3 regions of the Mesobacillus boroniphilus genome follow, and region 3 is predicted to be linked to each of the others. Evidence: predicted binding sites of a transcription regulator. Region 3 holds the regulator's gene; each other region holds the start of a gene.

Region 1 (5,483 bases), on a different contig from region 3:
TGAAGGTTGCTCCCACAAGCCCCGGAAGCGCCGCGAGGGTGAATAATTCACTTGATGTAAAATTAAAACCGGCATCATTCAACCTTACAGCAGTAACAGACCAAATCTGCCATACGATAAAAGCAAGGAATAAGGCCGGAATTGAAATCCAAAGATTCCTCTGGGCATGGGCTTTTCCTTCCTTTAACCAAAATTCATCGTTCTCTGGTTCCCATTGTTTGATCCTTGCCATCTTCAAACATCCTTTCAATTAAGTTCTAAAAAGCTTTTTCAAAATCTAGCGAGCAAAAATATTCTCTTTTGTTCAATCGTAGAAAACTCTTCAACGTTATTATGTGATTAACTTCACACCTTTTTTGTTGTTCAACAAAACGTCACAGTTAGCTCCAAACCCTGCTGCCGCTGCTCTTTAATACCGGTATAATAGAACTGGGGTTATTTGTTTCTGAATTGTGAACATACAACCATTTAAATGTGACGACATTTTGACAATTGGTGATTCGATATCCGATTAACACTATGACGGTGTTATTATTGTTACAAACAAATTACTCGTTACGGAAAATCAACTGTTCATGACGTGACTCAGATATTTTGGTCTATGTTTAAATTTCAACCATTAGCGACAATCTTTAGCAGAGCAAATTTTTTAAAAAGGGTGATGACCATGCCAAACACAACTAAAGTAACTCATTCGATTGAAATTAAAGAATTACTCCAGTTTGCCGACCGGACGATCCAGGTGAAAAAAGGTTCTTACCTGTTCCAGGAAGGCATGGAGGCAGAGGAGCTTTATTTGATCCTTGGCGGCAAGGTCCAAATCAGCAAAGTCACCCAGGATGGCCGCGAGCTTGCCTTAAGAATTTGTGGGGAAAACGATATTTGTGGAGAATTGACACTTTTTACTGATGCACCTAAGTATCTCTTAAGTGCGCTTATCCTCGAGGATGCGAAAATCGCAGCAATCAGAAAAGATGTAATTGAAAAGGAGATATTCCACAATCCAAAACTTGCATTTGAATTCATGAAGTGGATGAGCGATCATTTCCGTAAAACTCAGACTAAATTCCGCGATCTTGTACTTAACGGAAAAAAAGGAGCATTATTTTCTACCTTGATCCGAATGACTAACAGCTATGGTATCAATAAAGATGCCGGCATTTTGATCGACCTGCCGTTAACAAACCAGGAGCTGGCAAACTTCTGCGGCACCTCCCGCGAAAGCACAAACCGCATCCTGAACGACTTGAAGCGTGAAGGAATCATTTCAATTAAAAAAGGTAAAATCCTAATTCATGATGTGGATTATTTGCGACAGGAAATCGGCTGCGAAAACTGCCCGGCGGTATTTTGTTCCATAGATTAATGATAAAAAGCGAGTAAATCCCCTTTTGGATTCACTCGCTTTTCATGTTGAAAGTAATTTTGCCAGAGGCGGGAGAGCTTATTAGCTCTCCTGTTTTTGTTTTCTCAGCGCTTTAGGGATGTATACGCAGAATGGCTCGCTCTCCAGGTAATCACCGGTCATGGCGTATGCTCTTGAACGTGAACCCCCGCATACATACCTGAACTCGCACACTCCGCATTTTCCTTTGTACTCATCCGGATTCCTCAATGACTTGAAGACAGGCGAATCCCTGTAAATTTCTGCAAGCGGCTGTTCCCTTACGTTCCCTGCTTTCACAGGGAGCAGTCCGCTTGGATAGACATCTCCAACGTGGGAAATGAACACAAAACCATTGCCATCGTTGACTCCTTTTGGCGCACGTCCAAGGCCGTCGATAGACCCAGTCAACCCTTCCTTAGTCAGCGCGGTCAAATAATCAATTTCTTCTGTATGCTCCTTTGCTTCGCGCATTTTTTGCTGGATCACAACCCGGCGATAATGCTGCGCCGCAGTCGTTTTAATGTCGAACTTTACCCTTTTGCTTAAATCATACAGCCAAGTGAAGACTTTTTCATGCTCTACCGGAGAGATCATGTCCTTTTCCTGGCCGCGTCCTGTCGGAACAAGGAAAAACACACTCCAAAGGACACAATCCAAATCTTCAACCATCTTTGCCATTTCATCTAAATACTCAATATTGTACCGTGAAATAACCGTATTGATCTGAATCGGGATTTCCAGCTCATGCAAATACTTGATTCTTTCCATCGTTAAATCAAAAGAACCTGCTGTTCCCCTGAAGTGGTCATGGACTTCAGCAGTTGGCCCGTCGATACTGAATGCCCAGCGGGATAACCCAACTGACTTCGCCTTTTCAATCGCTTCCTTCGTCACATTAGGTGTCGCACTCGGTGTCATCGAAACACGCACGCCTTTTTTCACCGCATACTCTGCGATATCAAAAACATCCTCCCTCATCAAAGGGTCCCCACCCGTAAACACAAGCATCGGATTATTCATTTCATACATTTGGTCAATCAGCGCTTTACCTTCTTCAAAGGACAATTCACGCGGATCTCTTCTATATTGTGCTTCCGCACGGCAGTGCAGGCATTTTAATTGGCAGGCTCTAGTAAGTTCCCAAATCACAATGAATGGGTCTTTGTTAAAATCTCTTTCAAACATCATTGGCGCCTCCTTAAGTACTTCTCTATAAAAGAAGTATATAAGTGTTTCCAACATGATTAAGTGAACTAACTCACATAAATAGACCCATAATCGCCTTTTTGTATGACAATTTTGTGACCTGAGATTAATGGGACACCCTCAATAATAGAAAAAGCAGCAGGAAGGTTTCCTGCTGCTTCGAGATTATACCTTAATCCCTTACGCCTAATGCGATTTTTGCGTAACGGGACATCATGTCCTTAGACCACGGCGGGTTGAACACGATATTTACTTCTGTATCTTTAACTTCCGGTAGGTCGGAAAGAGCTAATTTAACCTGCTCAACAATCGTGCCTGCAAGCGGGCAGCCCATAGACGTCAATGTCATTGTCACTGTCGCAAGCCCTTCCTCGTTCAAATCCACATCATATACTAGCCCCAAATTAACGATATCAACGCCAAGTTCGGGGTCAACGACCATCTCAAGCGCACCCATAAGGCTATCTTTTAAATCTTGGTCCATCGGTGAACACTCCTTTTTTATTGCTGTAACCTATTTCTATCATAACAATGATTTATACGCATTAAAAGCGGAAAGGCATCATAAATGCTTTTCAAACCAATTTGCAGTTGCCTCCACACCTGCATTTGATACATTGTGTCCGGCATTTTCATCTGTGATGAATTCAAACATCCCATTTGTTCCCTCATAGCTTTTCCTGTTTTGCTCGTAAAAATGATAAGCAGCTTGATATGGGACGACTGGGTCTATCTTTCCATGCCAGAATAACAGCGGGCGCTTGTTCAATTTTTCAGGCTGAAGGCTTAGGTCATACTTTTTAAGCAAGTTCAGCAAATCTGATACTTGTTCCTTTGACAGCCCAATCTGAATATTCCTTTTTTCCATTTCGTTCAGCTGCCATAGAGCAAAATCCTCAAATGAAGGATTCCCCATCAAGCTGACACCAGCTTTTATCCATTCATACCTTGCCAATGCGCCAAGTGTCGTAATGCCGCCCATTGATGTTCCTGCAACACCGATTCTTGCGGGATCCACCAAACCTTCCTCAACCAATTCCTGTTTGATTGTTGAAAGTTCCTCAATCGACGTGATGACGATGTCCCAGAAACGGTAGCTAAGCTCCGTCTCTGACAGTCCTTCACTGCGAGTTCCATGATATTTCGCCTCTGGCATAATGACCCTAAAGCCTTTTTCCGCAATAAGATAAGCATAATGCATGTTTCGTTCTTTAGTGCTCGTAAACCCATGCAAAAAAACAATCAAAGGCATTCTATCTGAAAATTGCTTTTGTTTTACAATATGGAGAACGGGAATATGTTGAATGCGTTTCTTTTCGACCAAAATCAATGATTAACCCTCCTGCATCGAACTGATATTAAATTTACCGATCTTTTAAGTATCTAAAATGATTTTTTTACATTTTATATGTAAAATGGTTACCATAGTGGTTATAAGACCAATTAACCATCATCCAATATATGTATTGTAGAACTCTTACGAAAAAAGAGCCAATCATACGCATATCATTATGAAAAGCGGAAGCGCCTTGGTCAGCCCCGACAAGCACTGGAGGGCCGACCGGTGAAGTCGTTCTTTGACTTCATTGGGCGGACCGAAGTGACTCGAGGGGGCTAGGCGCTGTAGCTAGACACTAGTCTTAGTGCCAAAATTTAATATTTAGATAAAGAAAAAAAGTGTTAAGAAGGAGTATTTATGGCTGAAAAACATTTAATTGCTTTAGATCTTGATGGAACATTACTTACAGATGATAAAACGATCTCAGAAAAGAACAAACATGTGATTAAAAAGGCACGAGAAGCAGGCCATGTTGTCATGATTGCGACAGGAAGACCATTCCGATCCAGCGAGATGTACTACCATGAGCTTAAACTTGATACGCCGATCGTTAACTTCAATGGCGCGTTTACCCACCACCCGCTTGATAATAGTTGGGGAGTGCACCATTCTCCACTTTCAATCGATGTAGCCAAGGATATTGTCGAAGCACTTGATGATTTCAAGTTCTACAACATCATTGCCGAAGTAATCGACGATGTATATGTCCATTATCATGATGAAAAACTGATGGACATCTTTAATATGGGAAATCCAAATATCACGACAGGCGATTTGAGGAGATATTTGAAGACATCCCCAACTAGTATGTTGATCCACTCTGATGAAGAGCATGTCCGTAAAATTCGTAACCATCTGTCAGAGGTCCATGCCGAAGTGATCGACCACAGAAGCTGGGCTGCTCCGTTCCACGTCGTAGAAATCGTAAAAAGCGGCTTGAACAAAGCAGTTGGCTTAAAGAAAGCCTCTGATTATTTCCAAATCCCCGCTGATCGTATCATTGCATTCGGCGATGAGGATAACGATTTGGAAATGCTTGAATACGCAGGCCGCGGAATCGCGATGGGCAATGCCGTTGACGAAGTGAAAAACATCGCAAACGACATGACATTGACAAATGAAGAAGACGGCATTGGCGTTTACTTGAACGACTTGCTTAATTTGAAAGCACTATAAATGCACACAAGAAGATGTCCGATAGATAAGCTCTATCGGACATTTTCCTGTTGATTCCCGTTCTGTTTGTCCGTTAAAAGCGGTTTATCGAACACTTTGCCTTTGATTCCCACTGCTTTCCGATAAATGAAAATCATTAATTGTACCTTCCAAATTGAACTTACACCAAAACCGATTGTTTTTATGTCAAAAGAGCATACTATAAACGAAGCAGCGTTATAGCCTGTTTCAAATTCGCTCGTAGATGGAGGGGTAAAACGATGGGTAAAAGCAATAAATCCAAGCGTTTTGTACAGCAAGGGGTAGATACTGTCTCCAAGCATGATGAACGAATCCCTTACCACACCACTTATGCCGAGGCTGAGGCTCAAAAGA
Region 2 (5,483 bases), on a different contig from region 3:
TTTATAGGGTTGGAGCCTTCTTGGCTTCGGTCACCTTATAAAAGAAGCGCAATGAAGCCCCATCCTGTTATGCCAAAGCCAGCGACCAGGACCAGTGTCAGGCCGATCAGCTGTTTGTTTTCTTTCTTTTGCTGATACAAATATTCCTTGTAATCAATCTCCCCGCGGGCGAATTGAAGTCCGAGTTCATCTGGCTCGATTCGGTATTGATTCCCTTCCTTATCTGCCAATACGATCTTGGAAATCACTCCTGGGTTGTTGGCTGGGAGGGGTTCGCCTTGTTCAAAGGCAAAACTGCCTTCGCCGATAAATTCGATATACAGCGGGCGATACTTTGTGTATTGCCGGATTTGTTCCGCAAAATGGTACGCCTGCTGCTCGATGTTATGATGGGAAACACACATTTTTTTCACCTCACTACAATTATATTTAAAAAGGGCAAAAAAGGAACACCAAGTGTGATTGCTTCACCTTCTATACAGGAATTGCAGTTATAATGTTCACGGAAGCATAGGACGTACCCCTTACTTACATAATGCACTATTTTACACATAGGATTTATTTGACAGCAGCAGCGATGAAATAGAAGCAGAGAGAACGTCCCTATTCATATCAGAAAGTAGGTCATTAGCGTGAAAACGGAAAAAATCCCTTCAGTACAGGGCAAGATCTTCTCTATATCGGTGACGGCAGCGACAACAGTGTGAAGACTTTAAACCCAGTAACAGGGCATTTCCTCGGGGCTTTTGTCGTACCAGAAAGCGGCGGCTTACTATTGAGGATACAGAAGCACAGGGACGTACCATACCCTGTGCTTTTTCTGTTTGCTGTAAAGAAGGGCCCTTCCATTTGCATTGTTGCATTTGTTCACTTTTTATTCATGTTCTTAGAGCGGAAATGACAATATGATATAAGTAGGGAATCGATTTAAAGGTGGGTTAATAGATGAAGAAAGAAATCCGCTTGAATTTAATCTCGCATCTGGTTTCGCAGCATGAAATCAAAACACAGGAGGAGCTTTGTAACATTCTCCAGCAAAACGGAATGTCCGTTACTCAAGCAACTGTGTCGAGGGATATCAGGGAATTGAAACTAGTTAAAGTTCCAGCGAAAAATGGTCATCAAAAATATGATTATTCAACATCACATGAGCAGTCCGTCAAAAAAAAACTCCAGAATAGATTGAAAGATGCTCTAATCAAGATGGAGCCTATCCATTATTTTGTTTTAATTAAAACTCTGCCAGGTCATGCTCATTCCTTTGGAAGTTTGCTGGATGCCCTCGAGTTTAAGGGGAAGGTAGGAACGATTTGCGGAAATGATACTTGTCTCGTGATTTGTTCATCACCTGATGGTGCGGAAGCCTTCCATAAGTTACTTGAATCCTATCTCGATGAATAGTCAAAACACAGGAATGGGAGTGGTCAGAATGTCCAATGCAAGAGTTATCAATATCCATCCGTTATCGGAATTACAGGAATTTGATATTTTCTCATCGATCTCAATTAAGACACTCCAGAAATACCTCCCATATTTTTATTATCGGACCTATAAAAAAAATCAATGTTTGTTCATGGAAGGGGATCCTAGAGATAAAATTTTTTTTCTGCTTGAAGGATATGTCGCTTTTGAAAGAGGCAGCGAAGAGGGGAAAATGCTCTATTTGGATATCGTCAAAAGTAAGCAAATGTTCCCGTATGGTGGGATTTTTGAAGAAAAGACATATCATGAGACTGCTACCGCATTGACGGATATCAAAGTTTTTTTTATCCAGACAACGGTCATGGAAGAATTATTAAAGAAAAACCCGAAACAATTATTGAACATTATCGCTAAATTGACGAAAATACTGAATCTCCATAAAGATCGGGTGGAAAAAATCCTCATTCCAAATGCACAGGAAAGAGTGCTCCATACGCTTCAATTCCTGATGGATGATCTAGGGGAAAAGAAAGGTGAGGAAGTTGTCATACCTTGTCCTCTCACGGCTTTCTGCATTTCCAAGATTTCAGGTACGACAAGAGAAACAGTCAGCCTCATCATGAACCAGCTGAAAAGGGAAGGAATTATATCTATAAAGTCTAAAGTGATCACAATCCATGAGACTGAATATTTAAGGAATATTTAATAATCTGTGCGTTGCTGACTCTTCAAGAGTCAGCTTTTTTTTATGAAGTTGTTAGAAAAGACTTTTACCTCAAGAATTTTCTCAATTTTAGAACTTTACAAGTGAACTTTTTATGACATCCACTGTTTATTCAAGATATCAGACAAATATCGGTTGAAATTATACAGTTCATACATAAATATTCACTTTCTTTAATGAGGAAAACAAAAAAATGTGAAGGATTTAACAAATGGTTTGTAATCACTCTAACAAAAGAAAGCGCTAACATTTATTAAAATATAGGTATAGCAAGGTTATTAATCAAAAGGAGGAAAGAAGAAGATGAAGCTGATCGCAGACAATACCTGTCAAGAAAAGTCTCTAAATAAGGGAAAGCCCCCCATCAATGTGACATCTGAAATAGGCAGGTTAAGAACAGTAATGCTTAAACGTCCTGGAAAAGAAGTAGAGAATCTTGTTCCAGAGTACCTTCACAGACTCTTATTCGATGATATACCTTATTTGCCAATAATACAAAAGGAACATGATTTTTTTGCAGAAACATTGAGAAGCAGAGGAATTGAAGTTCTGTATTTGGAGCAATTATTTGTAGAAGCCTTAACAAGTGAGGAAATTAAAATTCAATTTATTGATGAAATGCTGCGTGAATGCCATGCCCATGTAAATGGGGCCTCTATCGTATTGAAGGAATATTTACTTTCATTTTCGACAGAGCAAATGGTTGACAAAATTATGAGCGGAGTCCTCAAAAAAGAAATTGACTCTGAAAAAAAGACACATCTTTATGAATTTATGGATGATCACTATCCATTCTATTTGGACCCCATGCCTAACCTATATTTCACAAGAGACCCTGCAGCCAGCATCGGGAATGGGCTGACGATCAATAAGATGAGAGAGCCCGCAAGGCAACGTGAGTCATTGTTCATGGAATACATCATAAAATATCATCCTCGATTTGCTGGAAAAGATGTGCCTGTTTGGTTAGATCGTGATTATCCATTTTCAATTGAGGGTGGGGATGAGCTCGTTCTAAGCAAGGAAGTGATTGCGATTGGGGTTTCCGAGCGTACCTCTGCAAAAGCAATCGAGAAATTGGCGCTGAATCTTTTCAAGAAACAAGCATCTTTCAAAAAAGTGATGGCAGTTGAGATTCCAAAATGTCGGGCATTCATGCATCTTGACACTGTTTTTACAATGGTCGATTATGATAAATTCACGATTCATCCAGAAATACTAGGTCCGCAAGGAAACTTAAATATTTATATCCTTGAAAAAGGGGTGGATGAAGGTACTCCGAAAATTTCATTCCGCACAGATCTGCAGGAAGCGTTAAAGGAAGTATTGGGGCTTGATGACATTATCCTGATTCCATGTGGAGGGGGAGATGAGATTGCAGCATCCCGTGAGCAGTGGAATGATGGGTCTAATACACTTGCCATTGCACCAGGTGTTGTGGTTACGTACGACAGAAACTATATTTCAAATGAATTGCTGCGCAAGAACGGCATCGAAGTTCTTGAAATTCCAAGTTCAGAGCTTTCAAGGGGCCGTGGGGGTCCACGTTGTATGAGCATGCCAATCTTCCGTGAAGATATTTAACTACAATCAATATAAGGGGAGAGATCGATATGGTAACAGTAGTTTCTAATTTTCAAGGTAAAAGTTTCTTGGCTGAAAAGGATTTTTCAAAGGAAGAGTTTGTTTATTTGATCGACCTGGCTTTGAAATTGAAAGAAGAAAAACAGAACGGGATTCCTCACCGTCATCTTGAAGGCAAGAATATTGCACTGCTATTCGAAAAGCCATCAACCCGGACTCGCTGTGCTTTTACAGTGGCATGTACAGACTTAGGTGCACACCCTGAATATTTAGGAAAAGATGATATTCAATTAGGAAAAAAAGAATCGATTGAAGATACCGCAAAGGTCTTGGGGCGTATGTTTGATGGAATTGAATTCCGCGGATTCGAACATCGTAAAGTCGAGATGCTGGCAGAGCACTCAGGTGTCCCTGTCTGGAATGGATTGACTGATTTATGGCATCCGACTCAAACACTTGCTGATTTCCTCACTGTGAAAGAAAACTTTGGACGACTTGCAGGAATTAAATTTGTTTATGTCGGTGATGGCCGAAACAATGTTGCCAATAGTCTTCTTATTGGTGGAGCACTTGTCGGCATGGATGTAAGGATCTGTGCTCCTGAGTCTTTGTTCCCGGCTTCTGAGATTGTCGAATTAGCGAATGAGTTGGCGAAGGATTCCGGAGGCCGTGTCACAATTACAAGCGATGTAGCGGAAGGAGTCAGAGAAGCAGATGTTATTTACACAGACGTCTGGGTGTCAATGGGAGAGGAAGACAAGTTTGCTGAAAGAATCGAGCTGTTGTCTCCATATCAGGTTAACATGGAAATGATGAAAATGACAGGAAATGAAAAAGCCATCTTCCTGCACTGTCTTCCTGCCTTCCATGATCTTGAAACAAGCTACGGAAAAGACATCTACAACAATCATGGACTCGCTGAAATGGAAGTGACAGATGAAGTATTCAGAAGCGAACACTCAAAAGTTTTTGATCAGGCTGAAAACAGGATGCATACAATAAAAGCTGTGATGGCAGCTACGCTTGGGAACATAAGCTGAGGAGAAGGGACATATCGTCCCTTCTTTACTCCAGTATTCGAACCTAACAATATGGTTATTTGAATGGGGGATTTTCGTGGAAGAGCTGACTGAACTCATTCCTGAACTGAGGAAACTGGAAAGTCAATTTCATAATGCGCTGATGAATTCAGTAAGGATTCCAAGTGTAATCCAGGAAAATGAAGGGCAATATCCGTTTGGAGCCCAGATTGATTTAGCTTTGAAAAATATCCTTGAACTATGTGAGCATCTAGGTTTTAAAACTTATTATGACCCAAAAGGATATTATGGCTACGCAGAAATTGGGGAAGGCGAAGAGATGATCGGTGTGCTTGGACATCTTGACGTCGTTCCAGCTGGTAAGCTTGATGAATGGAGAACTCCTCCTTTTGAACCCGTTATCCAGGATGAGAAGATATATGGAAGAGGAACCCAGGATGATAAAGGTCCGACGATTGCTTCCATTTTTGCCGTAAAGGCATTGATGAACCTGGGAATTCCATTTCATAAGCGTGTCCGATTAATCTTCGGGACAGATGAGGAAACGCTTTGGAGATGTATGAATCGTTATTGTGAGCTCGAAGAAATCCCGAGCATGGGATTCACTCCGGACTCCACCTTCCCGCTTGTCTATGCTGAAAAGGGACTTCTTCAGCTTCATTTGGAAGGAAAAAACGACACTAGCCTAAGACTGACAGCAGGTAATGCTTTTA
Region 3 (5,483 bases):
ACATCCAATTCTGTCGTGAAGCCTTTAGATTCTTCGATTGTGATAACGCCGTCGTTGCCAACGCGCTCCATCGCTTCAGCAATCAATTGTCCAACTTCTTCGTCAGCAGCAGAGATAGCCGCAACTTGTGCGATAGAAGCTTTGCCTTCGATTGGCTTAGAAATAGCTTTCAACTCTTCAACAGCTGTTACAACAGCCTTTTCCATACCTTTGCGGATGCCCATTGGGTTAGCGCCGGCAGTTACGTTCTTAAGACCTTCGCGGATCATCGCCTGAGCAAGAACAGTTGCAGTAGTCGTGCCGTCACCAGCAACGTCGTTTGTTTTGCTGGCTACTTCAGCAACAAGCTTAGCACCCATGTTTTCGAATGCATCTTCAAGTTCGATTTCTTTCGCGATCGTTACACCATCGTTAGTGATAAGAGGTGAACCGAATTTCTTCTCAAGAACCACGTTGCGTCCCTTTGGTCCAAGAGTTACTTTTACTGCGTTTGCAAGAGAATCAACCCCGCGAAGCATCGCGCGGCGTGCTTCTTCACTGAACTTAATTTCTTTAGCCATTGTAGAAAGACCTCCTCAAATTTTTAATATTTAACGTTCTGTCTATAATCGCAGTGATTATTGTACTACTGCAAGAATGTCGTTTTCACGTAGGATTAGGTACTCAGTTCCCTGGTACTTTACTTCTGTGCCTGCGTATTTTGAGAAGATAATGCGGTCTCCGACTGCAACTTCAAGAGCAATGCGCTCGCCGTTCTCAAGAACACGGCCTGTTCCAACAGCTACGACTTTACCTTCTTGAGGTTTTTCTTTCGCTGTGTCGGGTAAAACGATACCGCTTGCAGTTTTTTCTTCAGACTCAACAAGCTCGATAATAATGCGATCTCCTAGTGGCTTGATCAAGTGAAACAACCTCCTCAAATTATATGTAGAATTTTTTTATTAGCACTCTCCTCGATAGAGTGCTAACACAATTTATATAATAATGAATCTCCATTTTTTTTGCAAGCGTGAAGCCTAACTTTTTTTATAAAATTTAGCATTAAATTCAACCTCATTCCCTTCGACAGCAAGTACCATATTTCGCGTTTTCTGAAGGAAGCCTGGCTAAAAAAGAGCACCTTAAAGAGTATGCCAGTTCCAAGGAATCTTAACCAAAACATTCACGAAGCGCCCTGATATTTGAACTTTCTCGATGATTACTAGTAAAATGGATAGATAGCATTCTTATAATAGCTTTCACGGCATACACATAGACGATCCGAATAGAAGGAGATTATCATATTGAAAAAAGAATACTGGTACGTCATTATCGCTTATATTGTCATGCAGCTTTCAAGCCTGATTGGCATCCCGATTATTGCATTTATCGGAGCCGCAATGGGGAAAAGTCTTGAGGAAATGGAGACCATCTCGATTCCCTACTGGCTCGTGATCAGCTTTTCGCTAACACTTGTAATCGTGCTTCTGCTCCTAAGGAAGGAACGCAGGACAGATGCAGACTTACGTGGTGCTTCATCACCGGCAAGCTCAGCTGCCTGGGCTTTCGCAGGTGTATTCCTTGCTCTGTTCGCCCAATCAATCGCGGCAAGCATCGAAAACATGCTTGGCATTGAAATGGGCTCGGAAAATACACAGGAAATCATTAAGTTGATTGAAAGATTCCCGGTTGTCATCCTGGTCAGCTCGATAATCGGACCAATCTTAGAAGAGATCGTCTTCCGGAAAATCATTTTCGGCAGTCTGCATAAGAAAATGAATTTCTTTTTCGCCGCTCTGATCAGCTCTGTCATTTTTGCACTCGCGCATATGGAGCCGGAGCATGTGATTCTTTACTCAGCAATGGGCTTCACCTTTGCTTTCCTTTATGTGAAAACAAAGCGTATCATCGTGCCAATCATTGCCCATGTTACAATGAATACAATGGTTGTCCTGCTTCAATCCGTATTTAGGGAAGACATTGAGAGAATGATAAAAGAAGCAGAGAAAATTCAAAGCTTTATTGGGGGATTTTAAGTTATGAAGCAATCGCCTTTATTTTCAGGCATTGTCTACATCTTGTTAGGCAGCTTATTCACCTATTTCGCCATCCAGAATGTAAACGAGACAGGCTGGGGATTCTTCAGCTATTTGCTTGTGGCCCTCGCTACGTTCGACTTCGGGTCCGGCATCAGAATGATTATGTTCCATTTTAAACTGAAAAATATACAGAAAAAATAGCTCCTTCAGATGAAGGAGCTATTTTTTATTCTACTGTTTCAGTTGTTTCAGTATCTGTCGGATAATGCTTTAAAAAGTAAATCAATGACTGCAGCTCCACCGCCAAATCAATGTGGTGGATCCTTATGGACGGCGGCACATTCAGCCTCGCCGGGGTGAAGTTGAGGATTCCCTTGATATTAGCCTGTACCAATCGGTCTGTTATCGGCTGCGCCACAGCTGATGGAACCGTCAGGATTGCCACCTGAATACCTTCCTCGACGACAACCTTGTCAAGGTCGTCCATGTGATACACTGCTACGTCTCCAATCTTCGTGCCAACCTTGTCCGGTGCCACATCAAACGCAATCTCGATTTTCGTGTTATTGTTCTTGGAAAAATTATAATTTAAAAACGCTGTTCCGAGATTACCGACACCAATTAAGGCAACCTTCGTCAGTTCATCCTGATCGAGTGTCTTACGGAAAAAGGTAAGCAGGTAATTAACATTATATCCGTATCCCTTTTTACCTAAAGCTCCAAAGTAGGAAAAATCCCTTCGGATTGTCGCAGAATCCACTTTTACCGCTTCACTTAACTCTGCGGATGATACCCTTTGCTTCCCTGAAGAATGCAAGTTCAATAAGAACCGGTAATATAGTGGCAAACGTTTTGCGGTTGCCTGCGGAATCTTCATAGCATCATTCGTCATTCTCCATCCTCCACCCTGTCCGTTTTTCTATCTCAACTTCTCTTCTCTCTTAAAATCGCCGTTCTTTCCGCCGGTTTTTTCGACAAGATACGTCTTGCCGATCACCATGCCTTTATCAACGGCCTTGCACATATCATAAACAGTCAGCGCACATGCTGAAGCTGCTGTTAACGCTTCCATTTCTACACCCGTATTTCCTTTTGTTTTTACAGCTGCTGCGATATTTAAAACATAGTCACTACCATTTTGCTCCCAATCGAATGAAAGGTCAATGCCTGTCAATGGAATCGGGTGGCACATCGGGATTATTTCAGAGGTTTTTTTCGCCGCCATGATGCCTGCTACCTGCGCGACAGCAAGTACATCCCCTTTTTTCATTTTATTTTCAGTGATTCTCATATATATATCTTCGTTTACGGTTATGCTGGAATGGGCGACTGCCGTACGGACCGTCTCCGGCTTTTCACTTACATCGACCATCTTCGCTCTTCCCTCTTCGTTAAAATGCGTAAATTCTGCCATGTTAAAGCTCCTTTCTACCAAATGATACACTATTTTGTCAAACTTGTGTGTGAACTTTGTTTCAGTGTTCACAATACATAGGGAATTTTTTACACCTTACCACCTATAGCAGTTCGCACATATTGCCGTGCCTATATTATTGGGTTACACTATCTCTAAGGCAATAGAGGTGAAAAATAATGATATTATTACAAGTTAATCAGCTTTCAAAATATTTTGCTGCTGATCTTATTTTATCGAATATAAAGTTTGAAATACAGACAAATGACCGTGTAGCGCTCGTCGGCCGAAACGGGGCAGGCAAATCGACACTGCTAAAAATCATCGCCGGCTACGAATCGCACGATGGCGGCGAAATCATCCGCCCAAAAGGTACGACAATTGGATACCTTGCCCAAAATACCGGTCTGGAATCCGAGAAAAGCATCTGGGATGAAATGCTAGCTGTTTTTGACCATCTGCACAGCATGGAAAAAGATTTGCGCCGTCTCGAGGAAAAAATGTCGGATTCTGACACCCTGTCAAACGCGACAGAATACGAAAGAGTATTGAAGGAATACGACCTTTTGCAAGTCCAGTTCAAGGAAAAAGGCGGCTACCAGTATGAAGCCGATATCCGTTCCGTCCTACACGGCCTGAACTTCCATTCTTTTGATTATTCCACAAAAATATCCACTTTAAGCGGAGGACAGAAAACTAGACTCGCATTGGCGAAGCTATTATTGACCCGCCCGGATATTTTGATTTTGGATGAACCGACGAACCACCTTGATATTGACACGCTATCCTGGCTTGAACAGTATTTGCAGGGCTATAACGGAGCCATACTGATCGTTTCACACGACCGCTACTTCCTGGATAAGGTCGTGAACCAGGTATATGAAATCTCCCGCCACCTGCTGACGAAGTTCCCAGGCAATTACAGCTCATATTTGGAGCATAAAGCCGCGAATTACGAACGTGATCTGAAACTGTATGAGAAGCAGCAGGATGAGATTGCCAAGCTCCAGGATTTTATCCAGCGTAACCTGGCCAGGGCATCAACAACTAAGCGTGCCCAGAGCCGTCGGAAACAGCTTGAAAAAATAGACCGGTTGGACAGGCCGATGGGTGATGAAAAATCTGCATCGTTCAGCTTCCAAATTGAACGCCAGAGCGGGAATGATGTCCTGAAGGTAGATGCGCTTGCTGTCGGCTATCAAAACGAAGTGGTCTCTAAGAATATCACGTTTAACCTTTCGCGCGGTGACAGCACTGCACTGGTTGGACCAAATGGTGTCGGAAAATCAACTTTATTAAAAACTATCGTTGAAAAACTGCCCTCGATAACCGGCAATATTCAATACGGTTCTAATGTTTCGATCGGCTACTATGATCAAGAACAGGCAGAACTCAGCTCGAATAAAAAGGTTTTGAATGAACTTTGGGATGAATACCCCCTTAAATCGGAAAAAGAAATCCGCACCGTACTGGGGAATTTTCTTTTCTCAGGTGACGATGTCTTAAAGATTGTCTCCACCCTGAGCGGTGGCGAAAAAGCTCGTCTGGCACTTGCCAAGCTTATGTTGCAAAACTCGAACTTCTTAATCTTGGACGAGCCTACTAACCATCTAGACTTGGACAGCAAGGAAGTTCTTGAGAATGCACTCATCGACTATCCTGGCACAATCCTGTTTGTCTCACATGACCGTTATTTTATCAACAGGATCGCAACAAAGGTCCTCGAGCTCGATCGCAGTGGCGCAACAGAATACCTTGGCGATTACGATTACTACGTCGAGAAAAAGCTTGAGCAAGAAGAGCTGAAAGCACTGGCCGAACAAGCAGCCAACGCAGCTGGAACCGTGACTGAAACAGCCAGACAGGATAAAACCTCCTACCAGCAGGACAAAGAAGCAAAAAAACTCGAACGCCAGCGCAAACGCCGCATGGAAGAAGTTGAAGCAAAAATTGAACAGCTCGAGTTAGAAGTAGCTGAATACGAAGACATCCTTTGTGATCCCGAAGTTTTCCAGGACCACGAAAAAGCAGGAGAAATCAATAGTAAAATC

Evidence for each region. Region 3 encodes Rex, which represses fermentation and respiration genes when NADH is low (regulators of the CRP and FNR family bind a similar motif). Its sites were predicted from a motif close to TTGTGAAATATTTCACAA; they were not measured.
Region 1: the regulator Rex is predicted to act here: its motif matches at 2,634-2,651, upstream of DYI25_RS01205 (TIGR04053 family radical SAM/SPASM domain-containing protein).
Region 2: the regulator Rex is predicted to act here: its motif matches at 2,340-2,357, upstream of arcA (arginine deiminase).

What each region holds. Positions count from the first base shown of each region.
Region 1 is NZ_QTKX01000001.1:234,358-239,840, reverse strand. Features, by position in the region: gene DYI25_RS01215 (NarK family nitrate/nitrite MFS transporter) at 1-232, opposite strand, end outside; gene DYI25_RS01210 (Crp/Fnr family transcriptional regulator) at 668-1,366, shown strand; gene DYI25_RS01205 (TIGR04053 family radical SAM/SPASM domain-containing protein) at 1,448-2,575, opposite strand; gene DYI25_RS01200 (metal-sulfur cluster assembly factor) at 2,766-3,077, opposite strand; gene DYI25_RS01195 (prolyl oligopeptidase family serine peptidase) at 3,156-3,923, opposite strand; gene DYI25_RS01190 (Cof-type HAD-IIB family hydrolase) at 4,290-5,108, shown strand; gene DYI25_RS01185 (hypothetical protein) at 5,369-5,483, shown strand, end outside.
Region 2 is NZ_QTKX01000003.1:93,714-99,196, forward strand. Features, by position in the region: gene DYI25_RS17800 (hypothetical protein) at 36-404, opposite strand; gene argR (arginine repressor) at 946-1,401, shown strand; gene DYI25_RS17810 (Crp/Fnr family transcriptional regulator) at 1,430-2,128, shown strand; gene arcA (arginine deiminase) at 2,450-3,730, shown strand; gene argF (ornithine carbamoyltransferase) at 3,760-4,770, shown strand; gene DYI25_RS17825 (M20 family metallopeptidase) at 4,847-5,483, shown strand, end outside.
Region 3 is NZ_QTKX01000007.1:3,648-9,130, reverse strand. Features, by position in the region: gene groL (chaperonin GroEL) at 1-560, opposite strand, end outside; gene groES (co-chaperone GroES) at 618-902, opposite strand; gene DYI25_RS21970 (CPBP family intramembrane glutamic endopeptidase) at 1,284-2,015, shown strand; gene DYI25_RS21965 (YdiK family protein) at 2,019-2,219, shown strand; gene DYI25_RS21960 (redox-sensing transcriptional repressor Rex) at 2,245-2,910, opposite strand; gene moaC (cyclic pyranopterin monophosphate synthase MoaC) at 2,938-3,432, opposite strand; gene DYI25_RS21950 (ABC-F family ATP-binding cassette domain-containing protein) at 3,612-5,483, shown strand, end outside.